4 regions of the Mesorhizobium sp. M0276 genome follow, and region 2 is predicted to be linked to each of the others. Evidence: predicted binding sites of a transcription regulator. Region 2 holds the regulator's gene; each other region holds the start of a gene.

Region 1 (5,251 bases), on a different contig from region 2:
TTCAAACCATTGGCAATGCCCGATCGGCCATGCGTCGTCGTCAACTCACCTCGTGCAGCGCACCATTCGCTACCGCTGCCGGCGGCGACGCCATATCCGGCACAAGTAGGTCGTTGCGGCGCGCGAAGGTGACCAGGGTGGCCCGCACCGTCTCCGCATCGATCTCACCGGCGATGCCGGCCCTGCAAGCGTTGAGTGCGACGGCATGGGCGCCATTGCGGCTGGCGGCCGGCCAATCCTGCAGCAGGGCATAGGCTTCCATCACGCTGTCGATCTTCCTCGGAAAACCCATTCCGACCAGAAGGGTGACCGGTTCCTTGAACTGCCCATGATTCATGGCTCGTGCCTCCTCTCGATTGTGCAGGACCTGCGGCGGACCGAAGACCGAAGAGCGCGGCCCGCCGGGACTAGGATGGATGGGGCTGGACGTCTTGTATCGAGGATTGAATAGCCGTTTCGGCGCCGCCGATCGCGCCCAGTTCGGTCCTGGCAAGCTCGATCCGGTCAATTCGAGCTTGGCCGGCCCGACACTGGCCGCGCCGAGCGACGGAACGCATCGGCCCGGCGCCGGCAGCGCCCTGTGCGCCTTCACCAGCGCCTCCAGCCAAGCGATAACCGCAAGCGGAGACGGATTGCGGCCATCAAGCCAGGATGCGACCTCGCTTTGCGGACAGCCAAGTTCGGCCGCCAGGTCGCCCGCCTCCCATCTCAGTATTTTCAGGCATTCACGCAACCGGCCCGCAATCACATCTCCACCTCCACAACAGCAAATGTTTTCCGTCGCATGCAACAGGACGAAGATCGCTAAACAGCGCTCGCCAGTTCAGCCGCCGGCGGACGCCTTGGCAGCGGCCGACACCTGCTGCGCGGCAAGGAACATCAGCGTCGACGCCGCGGTACGCCGGTTCCAGCCGGCGGCTTCGGCCATGTCGAGCAGCCCCGCCAGCAGCGGCTGCAGTGCGCTCCTGCATTCAGTCTCGTAGGCCAGGAATTCCTTTGCCTGATGCGTCGGCGCCGGTACGGCTCCGAGGCCAGCCATTGCATCCATGTATACCTCCACTTTTTTCCGACTGATGCCCGCTCCCCGTGGGGAGCGGGCGGATTGGCCGCGACCTCAGAAGTCCATACCGGCGCCGGCCGGCATGGCCGGGGTGGCGGCTTCCTTCTTCGGCTTCTCGGCTACCATCGCTTCGGTCGTCACGAGCAGGCCGGCGACTGATGCCGCGTCCTGAAGAGCTGCGCGTACCACTTTCGCCGGGTCGATCACGCCCTGGCTGTAGAGATCGCCGAATTCGTTGGTCTGGGCGTTCCAACCCCAGCCGAACTCGTTCCTCTCGCGCAGCTTGCCGACGATGATCGACCCCTCCGCGCCTGCATTCTCGGCGATCTGGCGGACCGGCGTTTCTATGGCGCGGCGAACGATCTCGACCCCGGTTCGCTGGTCCGCATTGTCGGTCTGCACAGCATCTAGCGCCTTGGCGGCCCTCAGCAACGCGACGCCGCCGCCGGGCAGCACGCCCTCCTCCACCGCAGCGCGGGTCGCGTGCAGTGCGTCGTCGACGCGATCCTTGCGCTCCTTGACCTCGACCTCGGTCGAGCCGCCGACCCGGATCACCGCGACGCCGCCGGCGAGCTTGGCCAGCCGCTCCTGCAGCTTCTCGCGGTCGTAGTCGGAGGTGGTCTCCTCGATCTGAGCCTTGATCTGGGCAATGCGGCCCTGGATCTCTTCCTTGCGCCCGACACCATCGACAATGGTGGTGTTCTCCTTCTCGATCACCACCTTCTTGGCGCGACCAAGCATCTGCAGCGTGACATTCTCCAGCTTGATGCCGAGATCCTCGCTGATCGCGGTGCCGCCGGTGAGAATGGCGATGTCTTCCAGCATGGCCTTGCGGCGGTCGCCGAAGCCTGGCGCCTTGACGGCCGCGACCTTCAGGCCGCCGCGCAGCTTGTTGACGACCAGCGTCGCCAGCGCCTCGCCCTCGACGTCCTCGGCGATGATCAGCAGCGGCTTGGAAGACTGCACCGCGGCTTCGAGCACGGGCAGCATCGCCTGCAGGTTGGAGAGCTTCTTCTCGTGGATCAGCACATAGGGCTCCTCGAGCTCCACGCGCATCTTGTCCTGGTTGGTGATGAAATAGGGCGAGAGATAGCCGCGGTCGAACTGCATGCCTTCGACAACTTCGAGTTCAGTCTCGGCGGTCTTGGCTTCCTCGACCGTGATCACCCCTTCATTGCCGACCTTTTCCATCGCCTGGGCGAGGAAGCGGCCGATCTCGGCATCGCCATTGGCCGAGATGGTGCCGACCTGCGCGATTTCGTCGTTCCTGGTCACGTTGCGGGCATTGGCCTTCAGCTCGGCGACGATCGCGTCGACCGCCTTGTCGATGCCGCGCTTCAAATCCATCGGGTTCATGCCGGCGGCAACGGCCTTCGCGCCTTCCTGGACGATGGCCTGCGCCAGAACGGTCGCCGTCGTGGTGCCGTCGCCGGCAATGTCGCTGGTCTTGGAGGCCACCTCACGCACCATCTGCGCGCCCATGTTCTCGAACTTGTCCTCAAGCTCGATCTCCTTGGCGACAGTGACGCCGTCCTTGGTGATGCGCGGCGCGCCGAATGACTTGTCGATGACGACGTTGCGCCCCTTGGGGCCGAGTGTCACCTTCACCGCGTTGGCGAGGATGTCGACGCCGCGCAGCATCTTCTCGCGCGCTTCGGTATGGAATTTCACCTCTTTGGCAGCCATTGGATCACTCCTTCATCTAGGCAGCATTCGTTGACCGGTTGGATCTGGAAGAAGCCGTCATGCAGCCTTCTTCACTTGCTCGGCCTGCTCGATCACGCCCATCACGTCGCTTTCCTTCATGATGAGCAAATCCTGGCCGTCGAGCCGGATCTCGGTGCCCGACCATTTGCCGAACAGGATGCGGTCGCCGACCTTGACGTCGAGTTCGGTCAGCTTGCCGCTGTCGTCGCGCGCGCCGGGACCCGTGGCGAGCACCTCGCCTTCCTGCGGCTTTTCCTTGGCGGTGTCAGGAATGATGATGCCGCCCGCCGTCTTTTCCTCGGCTTCGACGCGGCGGACCAGAATACGGTCATGCAATGGACGGAACGCCATTTCGTTCTCCTTTTGGACAAACAAATTTCTACGGCTCCTCCGCGCCGGACCGACCATATCGGACCGGCACGGGGACGCTGCGACCCTTTGCAGCATCGCGCGCGCATATCGAGCTAGTTTGCCGGTTTGCGGTTTCAAGAGCCCGGCCAAAAAAATTTGGCACTCGGGCACTGCGAGTGCCAAAAGCCTGTTAACGCAGGCTTATTCCGCGAGGACGCCCTTATTCCGCGAGGACGGGCCGCCGCTTGAATCTTCCGCCACCACCCAACAAATTATCTCCCCGCCGGCGCCATCGCGGGCGCCGGAACCGCTTACCCTCCTAAGGAGTTGTTCGCAGACGGAGCATATCGATGGAACGACAGACTTATTCACCGATCACTTCCACCCCGGCCGCCGAAACATCCGACCACGCGTTTGACCGCCTGCTCCAGCCGGCCAGCCACTTCAACCATCCCGAAGAGGTGCTGAGCGACGACACGCTCGACCTGTGGGAAAAGCGTGCCATCCTGTCTTCCTGGGCGTCGGATGCCTGCGCCGTCTATTCCATGCCGGCACTGCGCCAACCGCCGGGCGCCAGCCAACCAGTGTCGTTCGACCAGATCATGGACGCGCTGTTCAAGCTCGACGGCGACGCCTCGGCGCCACCTCATGAGCCCGGCGAGTTCCCTCATCTCTTCGACAGGCTGGGCGCCTGATATCCGACAGAAAGGAGAAACGAATGGTCGCAAGCGTCAGCAAGGAATTCCGCCTCCAGATGGAAGGCTATGGCCTGACCACGGCAGAGATTCACTATCGCCTGCCCGACCATCCGAGCTTGCTTCAGCTCTATGTCTGGCAGGACTACGACCTTGCCCCCGACTTTCCCGAACTCCACGGGTTTTTATCCTACTGGGAGCGCGAACTCGAGGGTCCGCTGCATTCGGTTCGGGTGGCCCACCACCGGCTGATCCGGCCTTCGGAATGGCGAGCCATCGACGGCATCATCGCCATCCAGTAAGCGATTCGCACGGCTCGAGCGCCGCGCTCACCGGGAGCCGATAAACGACCTCAGCATCGCCGCGCGAGCGTCCCGGCCCGAGGCTTCGCTCTATGCTCAGATCACTTGGATTATCGACAGCCAATGACTGAGCATGGCGTGGCCAAGGAATCGGCTTCAAAGATTCGTCGCCTTCATGACTTAAGCAACTACATTAGTTACTGATGAATTATATTGGGCAAGCGATTTTGGTGGCGGGATAACTATTTTTTCCCGGCACTCCACTTCAACCATTGCTTAACTGCCGTGCTTCATTCTGTGTATTGCACCCAAGGCATGTGAAATTCAAGGATCGCTCGATGCAGATCACCTCGGACCTAACCTTCACGATACAGAAGCTGATGTCGGCCAGAAGCGGTTTTGCCGGCGCCGGCCAGCCGACCTTCGTCAAAGCGGGCACAGCGCTGCGGACCGAGGCCCCGGTCATTCGTCCGGGCGCGACCGGCAACGAGGACGGCATCGAATACGATCCGTTCAGCGGCTTCGGCCAGACCTCCAAGACCGATGTGCCGACGACTTCGTCCATCGGCGCGGCTTCTACGACTACGGCGGACGACCCCTATATGCTGGCCGGCAAGGCCAATTATGGCGAACTCTATGCCGAGTATACGCGCTTCATCATCTCGATGGTCGAGGCGGACCGCCGGCACGAAGACTCCACCGTTGCGCGCTATTTCATCCCTGCCGGCGAGACGCGGGAAACGGTGATGGCAATGGACGAGCATGACTATATTTGGGCTGTCGAGGACGAGATGGGGGCTGCCGCCGACCGCAGCCCGCAGGCGCAGGCGAACAAGGCGATCAGCAACCAAAGCCTTAACTACGCCGACGCAGGCAGGATGACTTCCGATTCATTGTTCAGCCTGGAGAAGGCATTGCCGGCTCTGAACGCGGCGTTGGCGCGCATCAGTCCCGAGGTCGTTGAGACGCTTCTGCAAAGTATCGGCGACGACCCGAAGCTCCAACGTCTCGCGCAACAGATGACCAAGAACGATATACTCTCTGTCAAGATCGACCTACGCTACGTCGACAGGATCATCAAAGGTATCGAGAGTGGCTTCAACAAGATTGATGGCGATATTCTGGTGAAGAATGAC
Region 2 (5,251 bases):
CTCCGGAGAGTCGCCCGCCGAGAAAGGCCGCGGCAAACAACCCCACAAGCACGACGCTTAGAGCATCTCACCGTTTCGCGGTAACGGCGAGCCGCTCCAATTCTTTGCTTATCGCGCTAGGTCCGCCACGACGGCGTCAAGCACGATCATCCCGGCCGGCGTGGCGCGCAGCCGGGCATTGCCGATCGGCGCCACTAGGCCCTCGCCCTGCAGCATCGAGAGTCGCGCGCTCGACAGGCCGCGCCCGGAGAACGCCTCGTAGCGGGAGAGGTCGATGCCCTCGGCCAGCCGCAGGCCCATCAGCAGGAACTCGTCGGCTTCTTCCGAACGCGTCAGGATCTCGCCACCGGTGACGCCATGGCCCTTGGCCTCGACCAGATTGGCCCAGGTTTCCGGCATCCGCTCGGCGATCGTGACTGTGCGGCGGCCGTTCTCGACGAAGCGGCCATGGGCGCCTGGCCCGACACCGACATATTCGCCGTAGCGCCAGTAGGTCAGATTGTGCCGGCTTTCGGCGCCCGGCCTGGCGTGGTTGGAAATCTCGTAGGCCGGCAGGCCATGCGCCGAGGTAATCTCCTGCGTCAGCGCATAGAGGTCAGCGGCGTGGTCGTTGTCGGGGATGACGAATTTCTTCGCGGCATGCAAGGCATGGAACGGCGTGCCCTCCTCGATGGTCAGCTGGTACAGCGACAGATGATCGGCGGCGTGGCCGATCGCCTGTTCGAGTTCGGCCTGCCACGCCTCCGGTGTCTGGCCGGGTCGGGCATAGATCAGGTCAAAGGACAATCTTGGGAAGATTTCCCGCGCGAGCCCGATAGCATGCAACGCTTCCTCGACATTGTGAAGCCGGCCGAGGAAGCGCAAATCCTTGTCGTTCAGCGCCTGTACCCCGAGCGAGACGCGGTTGACCCCGGCCGCCCGGTAGCCGCGAAAGCGTTCGGCCTCGACCGAGGACGGATTGGCCTCCAGCGTCACCTCGATGCCGTCGGGAACGGTCCAGTTCCTAGCCACGGCGTCCAGAACCCTGGCCACCGTTTCCGGCTTCATCAGCGACGGCGTGCCGCCGCCAAGAAAAATGCTGGTTACCTCGCGCGGCCCGGTGCGCTCGCGCATCGTCGCCAGTTCAGCCTCGAAGGCGCTGGCGAAGCGGTCCTGATCGACCGGCTGGTGGCGGACATGGCTGTTGAAATCGCAATAGGGGCACTTGGCCGCGCAGAACGGCCAATGGACATAGACGCCGAAGCCGGGCGTCCGGTCGAGCAGCATGCTCATGACGAACCCAATCGTGCTTGGGCGAACTTCTGGAAAGCGCGGGCGCGGTGCGACAGCGCGGTCCGCTGGCCGGGCTTCCAGCCATGCTTTTCCTCGGCGCTCATCTCGCCGAAGGTTTTTTCGAAGCCATCGGGCAGGAACACCGGATCGTAGCCGAAACCGAGATCGCCGCGCGGCGGCCAGACGAGCGTGCCTTCGGCCTCGCCGCGATAATATTCGGCTTCTCCGTCGGGGAACGCCAGGCAGATGACGGCGACAAAGCGGCCCTTGCGTTGTTCGGCCGAGGCGGCGCCGACTTCCTGCAACGCCACTTCGGTACGTTGCATAGCCATGCCGAAATCGCGCGCGCCGTCAGGGGTTTCCGCCCAGTTGGCGGTGTAGACGCCGGGCGCGCCGTCGAGCGCGTCGACGCACAGGCCGGAATCGTCCGACAGCGCCGGCAGGCCGGTCGCCTTGGCCGCGGCCAGCGCCTTGATGTAGGCGTTTTCCTCGAAGGTGGTGCCGGTTTCGTCGGGCTCAGGCAGGCCGTAGTCCTTGGCCGATCTCGCTTCGAATCCGAACGGCCCCATCAGGTCGGCGAATTCGCGCAGCTTGCCTTCATTGTGGCTGGCGACGACGATCTTCTTTCCATCGAGAGAATGCATCAAAGGCCCCAGATTCGTGGCTCGGCGAATTCGATCGAATTGCCCGAGGGGTCGCGTATATAGATCGAACGGCCGCCCTGCGGCCATTCGAATTCGCTTTCGATGGCTATGTTTTTCGCTTCGAGATGCGCTCTCCAGTCGGCGATTTCGTCAGCGGTCGCCGCAAAGCAGAGATGGCCTTCGCCGACAGCGCCGTGTGGCGGCACGGGCAGCCTCGCGTCGGGCGCCGGCGGGATTTTGGTTGCCTCGGCATTGAAGACGAGCAATACGCCCGGCCCGCAGCGGAAGAACAGGTGGCGGCCATCGACTTTGCCGAAGAGGGTGAGGCCCAGGACGCCGGTGTAGAAGGTTTCCGCGGCGACGAGGTCGGTGACGTAGAGAGCAGATTCCAGGATAGCAGAGGGCGTCACGAGACACCCCCCTCTGCCCTGCCGGGCATCTCCCCCGCAAGGGGGGAGATTGGCAGCTTTGGCGTCACCGCCCGTTCTGCAGCGCTGGCGATTGGCGAAAACCTCGGCGACAGCCGATCTCCCCCCTTGCGGGGGAGATGCCCGGCAGGGCAGAGGGGGGTGTGAAGGATCGCCAACCTCATCAAAACAAACCGAGACTCAGGCCACCGCCATCTGCTGCAAGCTGACCAGGCGCTGAATGCCCTTCTTGGCCAAGCCCATCAATTCCGCGAACTGCCCTTCGGAGAAAGGCTCGCCTTCGGCGGTTCCCTGGATCTCGACGATGCCACCCTTGCCGGTCATGACGAAATTGGCATCGGTGCCGGCCGACGAGTCCTCGATATAGTCGAGGTCGATAACCGGCTGGCCGTCATGGATGCCGCAGGAGATCGCCGCGACGTGGTCCTTCAGCACCTTGGCGACGCTGGCCATCTGGCGGGCTTCCATCCAGCGCAAGCAGTCGTAGAGCGCCACCCAGCCGCCGGTGATCGAGGCGGTACGGGTGCCGCCATCGGCCTGGATGACGTCGCAGTCGACGGTGATCTGCTGCTCGCCCAGCGCTTGCAAATCGACCACGGCGCGCAAGGAACGGCCGATCAGCCGCTGGATCTCCAGGGTGCGGCCGCCCTGCTTGCCGGCGGAAGCCTCGCGGCGCATGCGCTCGCCGGTCGAGCGCGGCAGCATGCCGTATTCCGCCGTCACCCAGCCCTTGCCGGAATTGCGCATCCAGCCCGGCACCTTTTCCTCCAGGCTGGCCGTGCACAGGACATGCGTGTCGCCGAACTTCACCAGGCATGAGCCTTCGGCGTGCTTGGAGACGCCGCGCTCGAAGGAGATGGCGCGCATTTCGTCGAATTGGCGTTTGGAGGGGCGCATTCAGGCTGCTTTCTTGTCATCTTTCGGGAATCTTGGCCGGCTTGTAGCCGCATGGGACGCATGGCGCAAAGGAAAATGGCCTGACGATCCGACGCAGACACCGGGGCGATCTGACACAGACACCGGGTTGCGCGGGCCGTAGCGAAGTCTATATCTTTGGGCCGGAGGTTTTTGGCCGCAATGACCAAGGCAGTCGATCCAAGTTCGCAGGCGCCCGCGCTTCAATCATTGGACATGCGCTCGCGCGACATCTTCCGGCGCATCGTCGATTCCTACCTCAAGGACGGCGAACCCGTGGGATCACGCAGCCTATCGCGCATCCTGCCGTCTTCGCTGTCGCCGGCCACAATCCGTAACGTGATGAGCGATCTCGAGCATCTCGGCCTCATCTACGCGCCGCACATCTCGGCCGGCCGGTTGCCGACGCAGGCCGGCCTGCGTTTCTTCGTCGACGCCTTCATGGAGCTTGGCGATCTCTCCGACGAGGAGCGCCGCGCCATTGAGGCGCAGGTGCGGGCATCCGGCTCGGGCGCGACGCTGGAACACATGCTGACCGAGGCCAGCCAGATGCTGTCGGGCATGTCGCGCGGTGCCGGCCTGGTGCTTGCCGCCAAGAACGAAGTGGCGCTGAAGCACATCGAATTCATCCAGCTTGAGCCGACCAAGGCGCTGGCGGTGCTGGTGTCGCAGAATGGCGACGTCGAAAACCGCGTCGTCGAGCTGCCCGCCGGCATCACCGTCTCGCAACTGCACGAGGCCTCGAACTTCCTCAACGCTCATATCCGCGGCCGCACGCTGGCGGAGGCGCGGGTCGAGATCGCCCGCATCAAGGAAGAGACCAGGGCCGCCCTCGACACGCTGTCGCAGGACCTCGTCGAGAAGGGGCTCGCGGTGTGGGCCGGCGCGGACAGCGGCCTGCCGGCACGGCTCATCGTGAGCGGCCGCGCCAATCTGCTCGAAAACGTCACCGCCCAGGCCGATATCGAACTGTTGCGGCACCTGTTCGAGGACATGGAGACGCAGGACGGACTGATCCAACTGCTCGACCTCGCCGAGGAAGGATCGGGCGTGCGCATCTTCATCGGCTCGGAAAACAAGCTGTTCTCGCTGTCGGGCTCGTCGCTGGTGGTCGCGCCCTATCGCGACAAAGACGCCCGCGTCGTCGGTGCGCTCGGGGTCATCGGCCCGACCCGGCTCAACTATGCCCGCATCGTGCCGATGGTCGACTATACGGCGCAGCTGATTTCCCGCATGCTGCGCTAAGCGTATTGATGTTCAGGTGATGCCGGCCTGACCTGAATCTCAACACCTTAGACTCAAAAAACAAAGAACAAGCAGCTGAGGAGAAAAACAATGGCGCTCGAAGAATTCAAGGCCCGGATCAGCCTGCTGCTCGAGGAGATGGTCAACCAGCCGGAAGACCAGCACGAGATCCAGGAGCAGTTGCGCAAAAAACTGCGGGAAATGCGCGCCATGGGCCTGCCGCTGCCGGCCGATCTCGTCGCGCTGGAAAAGCGTCTCGATGACGATTTCTACGCCGCTGGGACCTGAGGTTAAAAAACCTCCGCTTTCACTTCAACTGATCGTGTGCCGCGGAACAACAGACGAAACCGCTCGTTTGCCCCTTTGCAGCCGTTCACTGTCTGACCAGGTTTGGAGGATTGAATGATCCGATTGGCTGGGCTGGCCCTCTTCGCTGCGGTGTTTCTCGCCGCCGCTGCATTCGCACAGCAAGCGGAGCCCGTATTGAAAGGTGCCGCCGCCTTCGGCGACTGGCGTGCCGACAGGCCCGGTGTGCGCCGCCTGATCAAGCCGAACGATCTGCCAAAACCCGACGTCACCAAATCCGCCTCCAACAGCGCCGGCCTTGCCGAACGGCCGGCAGATGCCAAGCCGAAACTGCCGCCGGGCTTTTCGGCCGAGCTGATCGCGTCGGGCATCGACAATCCGCGCGTCGTCCGCGTCGCGCCGAACGGCGACCTGTTCGTCGCCGACAGCGAAGCCAACCAG
Region 3 (5,251 bases), on a different contig from region 2:
CTGGGCGTTGTAGCCGAAGGTCAAGCCCTTGTTCTCAAGGATCTTGCCGGCAACGATCGATGCTTCCGCACCGGCGTTGGCCGCGATCTGGCGGGCCGGAGCCTGCAGCGCACGACGAACGATGTTGATGCCGGCAGCCTGGTCGGCGTTGACGCCGGTGACCTTGATGTCGGCCGAAGCGCGCAGGAGAGCGACGCCGCCGCCTGCAACGATGCCTTCTTCGACGGCCGCGCGGGTCGCGTTGAGGGCGTCATCGACGCGGTCCTTCTTTTCCTTGACTTCGACTTCCGTCGCACCGCCGACGCGGATCACCGCAACGCCGCCCGCGAGCTTCGCCAGACGTTCCTGCAGCTTCTCCTTGTCGTAGTCCGACGTGGTCTCTTCGATCTGCTGCTTGATCTGGGCGACGCGGCCCTGGATCTCGGCCTTCTTGCCGGCGCCGTCGACGATGGTGGTGTTCTCCTTGGAGATCGACACCTTCTTGGCGCGGCCGAGCATGTTGAGGCCGACGTTCTCGAGCTTGATGCCGAGGTCTTCCGAGATGACCTGGCCACCGGTGAGGATGGCGATGTCTTCCAGCATGGCCTTGCGGCGATCACCGAAGCCCGGCGCCTTGACGGCGGCGATCTTAAGGCCGCCACGCAGCTTGTTGACGACCAGCGTGGCGAGCGCCTCGCCTTCGACGTCTTCCGAGATGATGAGCAGCGGCTTCGAGGTCTGCACGACGGCTTCGAGGACCGGCAGCATCGCCTGCAGGTTGGAGAGTTTCTTCTCGTGCAGGAGGATGTAGACGTCCTCGAGCTCGGCAACCATCTTGTCGGCGTTGGTGACGAAGTACGGCGAGAGATAGCCGCGGTCGAACTGCATGCCTTCGACGACCTCGAGTTCAGTCTCGGCGGTCTTGGCTTCCTCAACCGTGATGACGCCTTCGTTGCCGACCTTCTGCATCGCTTCGGCGATCATCTTGCCGACCGACTCGTCGCCATTGCCGGCGATCGTGCCGACCTGGGCGACTTCCTCGGAGGTCTTGATCTTCTTGGCAGCCTTGCCGAGCGCCGCGACGACTTCGGTCACGGCCAGATCGATGCCGCGCTTCAGGTCCATCGGGTTCATGCCGGCGGCAACGGCCTTGTTGCCTTCCTGGACGATCGATTGCGCCAGAACGGTCGCGGTTGTGGTGCCGTCACCGGCGATGTCGTTGGTCTTCGAAGCAACTTCGCGGATCATCTGCGCGCCCATGTTTTCGAACTTGTCGGAAAGTTCGATTTCCTTGGCGACGGTGACCCCGTCCTTGGTGATGCGCGGTGCGCCGAACGACTTGTCGATGACGACGTTGCGGCCCTTGGGACCGAGGGTCACCTTCACCGCGTCGGCGAGGATGTTGATGCCGTGAAGCATGCGCTCACGGGCATCGCGGGAGAATTTTACGTCTTTGGCAGCCATTTTTTTACTCCTGGGCATCTCGCCCGAAATTCAGATTTGATGGTGCGAAGGAAAGGCGGCAGCGTGTCAGCCGATGATGCCCATGATGTCGGATTCCTTCATGATCAGAAGGTCTTCGCCATTGAGCTTGACTTCGGTACCCGACCACTTGCCGAACAGGATGCGGTCGCCGGCCTTGACGTCCAGCGGGACCAGCTTGCCAGCTTCGTCACGAGCGCCGGAGCCGACGGCGATGATCTCGCCTTCCTGCGGCTTTTCCTTCGCCGTATCCGGGATGATGATCCCGCCGGCGGTCTTGGATTCGGATTCGACCCGGCGAACGACCACGCGGTCATGCAGCGGCCGGAAATTCGACTTTGCCATTTTTGGATTTCCTTGGTGCGGATGTTGAACGGTTCTCCGTTGCCGGAGCGTGCTTAGCACTCAGCCGAAGCGAGTGCTAACGCGGCAATGAGATAAGCCGCATGCTCCTGCTAGTCAAGACGGAAGAGCAAAGAGCAAAGAGAAAAGAGCAGACAGCAAAGAGAAGAGAGCAAAGAGCGTGTAAGCATCGAGCCTTTTATGTGAACAATGTCGGGTATCAGACATATATGGGGCGGCTCACCCTTTGTATTTGAGCTTTATTCAGATGGCACGAATGATGCAACGGGTGATGCATTTGATCTCATCCAGAGGCTCGCACGCGTCGTGCTGCGTCAGCTCGGTCATGTCGAGCTTCAGAAGGCCATTTTGGCATTGGTTCTGTTGCCCTATCGCCATTCATGACCAGTCCTGCGCGCGTGAGCCGGCCGGCTAGATTCCAACCACGAGAGCGCCGCCGCTGACACCCGCACCCGCCGCCGACAGAAGGATTTTCTCTCCAGGCTGGAATGGCTCCGTCTGGTTGGCGAGCGAGAGCGACAGCGGGATCGTCGCGGCCGAAGAGTTGCCGTATTCGGCAATCGTCTTGACAATTGCTTGGTCCGCGATGCCGAGGTTCCTCCCGACCGCGTCGAAAATCCGAGCATTGGCCTGATGCGGCACGAACCGGCCGAGATCGTGTGGCCGCACTCCGGCAGCGGCTAGAGCGCTTGTCGAGCAATCGGTCATCATCTCCACGGCCATTGCGAACACTTCGCGGCCGTCCGTCATCCTCATTCGGGTTTGCGCGAGATCGAGGTCACCGTGGAACGGCTTGTTGCTTCCTCCTGCGGGAATCTGGATCAGCCCGTATCGCGAGCCGTCCGAATCCACCGAGGCACCGAGAATGCCCCGATCAGCATCATAGCACTGACCGATCACCAGGGCGCCGGCGGCATCGGCAAACAGGACCGAGCTTGCGCGCTCGGCTGGATTGATGCGGCGGCTGAGGATGTTGGCGGCGATAACAAGGCTCGCTTTGCCGTGCAGGCGGGTAAATCCGTCCGCGAACATGAGCGCGTAGATGAAGCCGGCGCAGGCGCCGGTCAGATCCACCGCGCCTGCGCGGCCAAGGCCAAGCTTGTGTGCGACCAGCGGCGCGCTGGGCGGCAGAAGATGGTCGGGCGTCGAGGTGGCAAGCAGCAGCAGACCGATGTCGTGGCGCGCAATGCCGGCGTTCGCCAGCGCCATGTCGCCGGCCTGCGCAGCAAGACCAGACAGCGTGTCTTCGTCGGTTGCCCAGAAGCGCGACCGTATCCCGGTACGCCTTTCGATCCAGCCTGGATCAAGACCGAGATTGCTCTCGATTTCGGCATTCGCCACTTTGCGACCGGGCGCATGATGGCCAAACCCGAGAATACGCGACGACCTGCTCATGGCCTGGACCCGAAGCGTTCGCCCGCCTCCTCAATGGCGTCATAGAGTCGCTCGAGTTCGTCGCCGGTGATGCAATAGGGTGGCAGAAAGTAGAGGACATTGCCGAGCGGGCGCACAAGTAGCCCTCGCTCGAGGAAGAAAGCGCGCAGTTTCGGTCCGATCTCGGCGAGATAACCTGCGGAACCGGTTCGCAGGTCGAGCGCCGCGATCGTGCCGGTCGCCCGGCAGTCGGTGAAGAAGCTGTTGTCGCGAAAGCGTCGAAGCCCGGTGCCCTGCATTGCGCTCAAGGCCGCAATGCGCTCGGCCACCGGCTCGTCCCGCCAGATCTCGACATTGGCAAGTGCTGCCGCGCAGGCAATCGGGTTGGCAGTGTAGGAGCTCGAATGGAAAAACGTCTTCTTCCGGTCCTCGGAATAATGAGCCTGGAAGATGGCATCGGTGGCAAGCGTTACGGCCAGCGGGATGGCGCCGCCGGTCAGGCCTTTCGAGGTGCACAGGATATCTGGAGAAATCGATGCCTGCTCGCAGGCGAACATGGTTCCGGTCCGCCCCCAGCCGGTCATCACTTCGTCGGCGATCAGCAGCGTGCCGGAGGCCTCAGTGATCTTCTTCAATTCGGCCAGAACTGAAGCCGGATACATCAGCATGCCGCCGGCGCCCAGCACCAGCGGCTCGACGATTAAGGCTGCGACTCGTCGATCGCGGGTCACAGCCTCTAAACGATCCAGCGTCTCCTGCTCGCGCCCCGCTGCCGGAAAGGGGATGGTGTCGACCTCGAACAGCAAGGGTTCGTAGGCGGCGTTGAACACGCCACGCGCACCGACGCTCATCGTGCCGATCGTGTCGCCATGATAGCTGTGATCCATGACGACGATGCGCGAGCGTGGGGCGCCGATGTTGCGGAAATAACTGAGTGCCATCTTCAGCGCTACTTCGACCGAGGTCGAGCCACTGTCGGAATAGAACACCCAGTCGAGTCCAGCGGGAGCGAGGCCGACAAGCGCCTTGGCCAAGCGCTCTGCCGGCTCGTGCGTGAAGCCCGCAAAGATAATCTGGTCGAGGCTCGACGCGGTTGTCTCGATTGCCTTCATGATGCGGGGATGGCGGTGGCCATGTGTGACGACCCACCAGGAGGAGATGGCGTCCAGGATGCGGGCGCCGTCGGCCCTGCGGAGATAGGCGCCTTCAGTCCGGACGATTTCTGGGATCGCAGGCTCGAGCGCGTGCTGGGTGAAGGGATGCCAGACATGGGACTGCGACATCAGTCACCTCCAGTAATCGAGGCGAAGGCGAAGCCGGCAATCATTGCGTCCCTCAGTGTTTTGCCCGTCAGCACATCGAGGTGCGGCAGCCTGCCGAGCTGCGGCGCACCGCTGAATTCCACGATAGTCCGTTGCGTATCGGCCATCTCGTCGCCGATGAAAGCGATGCCCGCCAACGGGATGGAGCGGGCGCGGAGCGCCTCGACCGAGAGCAAGGCGTGGTTGATGGTGCCGAGCGTGGTGCGGGCGCACAGAATAACGGGCAGCCGCCATTCAGCGAAGATGTCGATGAACCTTGTGCGCCGGTTGAGCGGCACCATCAGGCCGCCGGAGCCTTCGATGACGAGCGGCGTCGGTAGGACGGGAAAGTTAAGATCGTCAGCCTTGATCGCGACGCTGTCGATCTCGGCCGAACGATGCGGCGACAGCGGGCTCCGCAAGCGGTAGGCTTCCGGCAGCACGCGCTCTGAGGGCAAGCCGGCAAGCCGCGCGACCACCTCGCTGTCGGTCTCGCCGTCGAGGCCCGATTGCACCGGTTTCCAGTAAAAGCCGTCGAGCAAACCGGCGAGCCCAGCCGCAAACACGGTCTTGCCAACTCCCGTGTCGGTTCCGGTGATGACGATGCGTTGGGTCATATCGCCTCCGGCAATCTTTGGGCCAACACCTCGACCAGCGCCTCGACCATGGCGGAAATGTCGGCTTCGCCGATATTGAGCGTCAGTGAGATGCGCAGCCGCGACGTGCCCTCGGGCACGGTCGGAGGACGAATA
Region 4 (5,251 bases), on a different contig from region 2:
TCATCGCAGCGTCCTGGCATTCCTTCATCATCATGGCCTGATCGTCCTTGGACATCGCTGCCCAAGCGGCCTTCATTTCATCGTCGGATTTCATCGTCTTCATGCTCGAATCGGTGAAGAACGGTTCCATCATCTTGGGCGAGTCAAGCGCCCCGGCAAATGCCGTGCCGCTGAAGACAGCCAATGCGAGTGCTCCAAAGCAGGCGGTTCTAATGCTCATCGCACGAGTCCTCCCTCATGGGTTTTCTCGATCGTCGAATGGCGGTCGCGCCCGGTTCTAGCACAGATTGAAATAGTTTAGGACTAACTCATATGGCTGTGGTCGGGCGTTCTCGTGCGTCAATATGGATTAGCGGAAGGTCTGCCGACCCATGGCGCTGACCTGGTGCGCCACACCTTCGGCGCCAAGCTGGCGCTGGCGGATCGCGTGCTGAGTCCGGTCGAGATCGCCGGCCACAGTTCGATACAGGCGGCCTTGCCGGCGTAGCTGGCCCCGACGAGGTCGCGGCGCTGATCGAAGCCGCAGTGCTTGCCGGCGAGGTACGGCAGCGCGCGGATGCCGCCGTCTGAGGACCGATTAGGCGCGGCGATCGAGATCTGCGCCAAACAAAAAGGGCGCCTTTCGGCGCCCTTTCCGTAAGTCTAGCGAGATTGGTTTGGATTAGAAGTCCATGCCGCCCATGCCGCCCATGCCGCCGCCGCCCATGCCGCCAGGCATGCCGCCGCCAGCCGACTCCTTCTTCGGAGCCTCCGCGATCATGGCTTCGGTGGTGACCAGCAGGCCGGCGACCGAGGCCGCGTCCTGGAGAGCGGTACGAACGACCTTGACCGGATCGACGATACCCATGGCGATCATGTCGCCATATTCGCCGGTCTGGGCGTTGTAGCCGAAGGTCGCGCCCTTGTTCTCAAGGATCTTGCCGGCAACGATCGATGCTTCCGCACCGGCGTTGGCCGCGATCTGGCGGGCCGGAGCCTGCAGCGCACGACGAACGATGTTGATGCCGGCGGCTTGGTCGGCATTGACGCCTGTGGCCTTGATGTTGGCCGAAGCGCGCAGCAGGGCTACGCCACCACCAGCAACGATGCCTTCTTCGACAGCCGCGCGGGTCGCGTTGAGGGCGTCATCGACGCGGTCCTTCTTTTCCTTGACTTCGACTTCCGTCGCACCGCCGACGCGGATCACCGCAACGCCGCCCGCGAGCTTCGCGAGACGTTCCTGCAGCTTCTCCTTGTCGTAATCCGAAGTGGTCTCTTCGATCTGCTGCTTGATCTGGGCAACGCGGCCCTGGATCTCGGCCTTCTTGCCGGCGCCGTCGACGATGGTGGTGTTCTCCTTGGAGATCGACACCTTCTTGGCGCGGCCGAGCATGTTGAGGCCGACGTTCTCGAGCTTGATGCCGAGGTCTTCGGAGATGACCTGGCCACCGGTGAGGATGGCGATGTCTTCCAGCATGGCCTTGCGGCGATCACCGAAGCCCGGCGCCTTCACGGCGGCGATCTTCAGGCCGCCACGCAGCTTGTTGACGACCAGCGTGGCCAGAGCCTCGCCTTCGACGTCTTCCGAGATGATGAGCAGCGGCTTCGAGGTCTGCACGACGGCTTCGAGAACCGGCAGCATCGCCTGGAGGTTGGAGAGCTTCTTCTCGTGCAGGAGGATGTAGACGTCCTCGAGCTCGGCAACCATCTTGTCGGCGTTGGTGACGAAGTAGGGCGAGAGGTAGCCGCGGTCGAACTGCATGCCTTCGACGACTTCGAGTTCGGTCTCGGCGGTCTTGGCTTCCTCAACCGTGATGACGCCTTCGTTGCCGACCTTCTGCATCGCTTCCGCGATCATCTTGCCGACCGACTCGTCGCCATTGGCAGAGATCGTGCCGACCTGGGCAACTTCCTCGGAGGTCTTGATCTTCTTGGCAGCCTTGCCGAGCGCTCCGACGACTTCGGTCACGGCCAGGTCGATGCCGCGCTTCAGGTCCATCGGGTTCATGCCGGCGGCAACGGCCTTGTGGCCTTCCTGGACGATGGCCTGCGCCAGAACGGTCGCCGTCGTGGTGCCGTCGCCGGCGATGTCGTTGGTCTTCGAAGCAACTTCGCGGACCATCTGCGCGCCCATGTTCTCGAACTTGTCTTCAAGCTCGATTTCCTTGGCGACGGTGACGCCGTCCTTGGTGATGCGCGGCGCGCCGAACGACTTGTCGATGACGACGTTGCGGCCCTTGGGGCCGAGCGTGACCTTCACCGCGTCGGCGAGGATGTTGACGCCGCGAAGCATGCGCTCGCGGGCATCACGGGAAAATTTTACGTCTTTGGCAGCCATTTTTAGCTCCTGGCAGGGGCTTTAGATTGAGCCCGGGAATTCAGTTGATGAAAAGGCCTGATATCAGCCGATGATGCCCATGATGTCGGATTCCTTCATGATCAGAAGGTCTTCGCCATTGAGCTTGACTTCCGTGCCCGACCACTTGCCGAACAGGATGCGGTCGCCGGTCTTGACATCCAGCGGAACCAGCTTGCCAGCTTCGTCACGAGCGCCGGAGCCGACGGCGATGATCTCGCCTTCCTGCGGCTTTTCCTTTGCCGTGTCGGGGATGATGATCCCGCCAGCGGTCTTGGATTCGGATTCGACCCGACGAACGACCACGCGGTCATGAAGCGGGCGGAACTTCGACTTTGCCATTTTTTCTTCCTCGATGAGAACGGTGAGAAACAGTTCCTCCGTCCGGCGGCGCCGGACATATGAGTTAGCACTCACCAATGGCGAGTGCTAACGTGGCGCTGAAATAGGCTGCCGCCCTGCCAGAGTCAAGGCGCGTAGCGCTGACCTGGAGCGTGAAATTTTTCTACGGATTGAAGCTTACAGAAACAGCCGCAACTGGGTATGGATGATCGAACGATAATCCTCGATTGTCCGCTGGCTTTCCGCGTCGCCCTCGGCAAGCGCCAGGCGCACCACGCCACCGGCGAGCTGGAAGATCAGGAGAACGATGCGTTCGAACTGCTCGCGCTTCTCCGGCGCGAGCAGGGTGACGACATGATCGCAGAACATCCTGGCCTGATGTCGGGTTTCGGCGATGTCGAGATTCTTGAGCGCCTTATCGGCCTGGATGGCGTTCTGCAGATCCTGGATGGCCGGATCGCTGGCGACGCGGCTGAGATAGTCGTCAAGCAGCCGGTCGGCGGCCACGATCACGTCCTTCGCCTCACGGACATCGGCGATGATCGCCGTCAGTCGTGCACGGCTGACCTCTGAAAACCGTTCGTAGAGCATCGCCAGGATCGCCGACTTATTGGGAAAGTAGTGGTAGACGGTGGCAATCGGCCCGCCCGCCAGCAGGCCGACTTCCTTCATGGTGACGGCATCGACGCCCTTTTCGCCGATCAGTCGCATGGTCGTCGACAGGATCGCGTCGATGCGCTCGCGGCTGCGCTCCTGTTTGGGTCTGCGCCTGGGCTCGGTGGGTGTTTTCGTCACTTCCGTCATGCGCCGATCTTTCGCGCGGGCTTTTCAGATTCCGGTTGACAAAAAATATGATCAAATATCAGTTTCCAGAATGCTGACAGGTTGTCAGTTTTTTTGCCGCACGGCAAGGACGTTGGGAGGCGCCTTTGGCTTCGACAAATACCGGCCACGCAGGCAATGACGACTGGCTGGTCGGCAATCCGACCAGCTCACAGCTTTCGTCGGCACTGTGGGTTGGCTCGGTCGGTTTGCTCATCCTCGGGCTGCAGCCCGTGCTGCTCGGCGCTCTCTATACCGAGGGCCATGTCAGCGGCGATGAACTGGCGCTGGTCGCGACCGCCGAGATGATCGCCATTGCCGTCGGTTCGGCTGTCGTGGCGATGCTGCTCTCAGCGCACAAGATGCGCTGGAAAAGTGCCGTCCTTTTGCTGCTGCTGGCGCTGGCCAATGTGTGGACGGCCTATGCCGCAACCGCCAACACGCTGATCGCTACCCGAGCGCTGGCCGGGCTTGCCGAGGGCGGTCTGGTCGCGGTCGCCACCGAACTGATCGCCCGCTCGCGGCGCGCCGAGCGCATCGGCGGCTATTTCGTCACCATGCAGACGCTGGCGCAATGCGCCACTGCCCTGTTGCTGGCGCTCTATGTCATCCCGGCCGCCGGATCGGCCGGAGGCTTCATCGTGCTTGCCGTCGTCTGTGTCGTGTCGCTGGCGGTCGCCTTCACCGTCCCCGGCGACTATGCCGATCTGCCCAAGGACGAGAACCTGGCCAATGTGCTGACGGCCCCTTCGCTCACCGCGCTGCTGTCGGTGTTCTGCTACTTCATGTTCTTCGGTGCGGTCTGGGCCTTCCTGGAGCCGCTTGGCGCGCAATACGGTATCGATGGCCGCACCGTCGGCCTGATCGTCTCTGCCAGCCTCGCGGCTCAGGTCCTGGGTGCGATGACGGCAACCGTCTTCGAGGCGCGCATCGATTATCGCCTTGCAGTCGCGACGATCGGTGTCGTGGCGCTTGTCAGCTCCCTGGTCCTTGCCAGCGGACCTGACCTCACCACATTCTGGGTCGCCGCTCTGGTCATGGGCTTCATTCTTTTGTTCATCGTGCCCTACCAGATCCGGCTGGCGATCACCGCCGACGAGACGCGCACCGCCGTGCTGCTGGTGCCGGCAGCCCAGCTTTTTGGCCTGGCGATCGGGCCGATCGCCGCGTCACTGCTCATCGACGGCAAGGATTTCCGGCCGGTGCCGGAATTCGCCGCCGCCAGCGCTGTGGCCAGCGTGCTTCTGCTTGGTCTGTTTGTCTTGGTGGCCCGGCGACGCCGCGCCGTCGCCTGACCGGGGAGCGCCATGTCGAACAGCTGGAGCAACTGGTCGGGCTTTGTCACCGCCGAACCGCGGTTGATCGCCAGTCCCGCCGATGCCGGCGAACTGGGTGATCTCATTCGTACCGCACCTGGCCCGGTCCGCGTCGTCGGCGCCGGCCATTCCTTCACCCCGCTGGTGAAATCCGAGGGCACCATCCTGTCCTTGGAGAAATTGGAAGGGCTGGTCTCGCACGACGCCGAAAAACATCAGGCGCGGGTGCGGGCAGGAACCCGGCTCGGCCCGCTGATGCACATCCTGCAAGGCATTGGCCAGGGCCTGCCCAATATGGGCGACATCGACCGCCAGGCGATCGGCGGCGCGCTGGGCACAGCCACGCACGGCTCGGGACCAAAGCTCGGCGCCTATCACACCCAGCTGGAGACGGTGCAGATCGTCGACGGGCTGGGCAAGTTGCGTGACTTCAGGC

The links. The regulator HrcA, encoded in region 2, represses chaperone genes, less so after heat shock. The targets are predictions, from matches to a motif close to GTTAGCACTCNCNNNNNGNGAGTGCTAAC.
Region 1: NKJ01_RS14595 (co-chaperone GroES) is a predicted target of HrcA. The motif match lies at 3,274-3,302, and genes of this name have one in related genera.
Region 3: groES (co-chaperone GroES) is a predicted target of HrcA. The motif match lies at 1,859-1,887, and genes of this name have one in related genera.
Region 4: groES (co-chaperone GroES) is a predicted target of HrcA. The motif match lies at 2,741-2,769, and genes of this name have one in related genera.

The regions. Positions count from the first base shown of each region.
Region 1 is NZ_JAMYSC010000016.1:5,463-10,713, reverse strand. Features, by position in the region: gene NKJ01_RS36465 (DUF982 domain-containing protein) at 41-748, opposite strand; gene NKJ01_RS14605 (hypothetical protein) at 824-1,048, opposite strand; gene groL (chaperonin GroEL) at 1,115-2,746, opposite strand; gene NKJ01_RS14595 (co-chaperone GroES) at 2,804-3,118, opposite strand; gene NKJ01_RS14590 (hypothetical protein) at 3,469-3,813, shown strand; gene NKJ01_RS14585 (usg protein) at 3,837-4,115, shown strand; gene NKJ01_RS14580 (hypothetical protein) at 4,454-5,251, shown strand, end outside.
Region 2 is NZ_JAMYSC010000024.1:46,079-51,329, forward strand. Features, by position in the region: partial or broken gene NKJ01_RS19695 (EamA family transporter) at 1-67, opposite strand, end outside; gene hemW (radical SAM family heme chaperone HemW) at 109-1,272, opposite strand; gene rdgB (RdgB/HAM1 family non-canonical purine NTP pyrophosphatase) at 1,269-1,916, opposite strand; gene NKJ01_RS19710 (VOC family protein) at 1,916-2,326, opposite strand; gene rph (ribonuclease PH) at 2,525-3,241, opposite strand; gene hrcA (heat-inducible transcriptional repressor HrcA) at 3,422-4,504, shown strand; gene NKJ01_RS19725 (hypothetical protein) at 4,595-4,792, shown strand; gene NKJ01_RS19730 (PQQ-dependent sugar dehydrogenase) at 4,907-5,251, shown strand, end outside.
Region 3 is NZ_JAMYSC010000076.1:16,002-21,252, reverse strand. Features, by position in the region: gene groL (chaperonin GroEL) at 1-1,443, opposite strand, end outside; gene groES (co-chaperone GroES) at 1,510-1,806, opposite strand; gene bioZ (3-oxopimeloyl-[acyl-carrier-protein] synthase BioZ) at 2,236-3,219, opposite strand; gene NKJ01_RS32575 (adenosylmethionine--8-amino-7-oxononanoate transaminase) at 3,216-4,481, opposite strand; gene bioD (dethiobiotin synthase) at 4,481-5,116, opposite strand; gene NKJ01_RS32565 (8-amino-7-oxononanoate synthase) at 5,113-5,251, opposite strand, start outside.
Region 4 is NZ_JAMYSC010000031.1:64,527-69,777, reverse strand. Features, by position in the region: gene NKJ01_RS23265 (hypothetical protein) at 1-220, opposite strand, end outside; gene NKJ01_RS23260 (hypothetical protein) at 335-487, shown strand; gene groL (chaperonin GroEL) at 662-2,317, opposite strand; gene groES (co-chaperone GroES) at 2,381-2,677, opposite strand; gene NKJ01_RS23245 (TetR/AcrR family transcriptional regulator) at 2,855-3,481, opposite strand; gene NKJ01_RS23240 (MFS transporter) at 3,607-4,794, shown strand; gene NKJ01_RS23235 (D-arabinono-1,4-lactone oxidase) at 4,807-5,251, shown strand, end outside.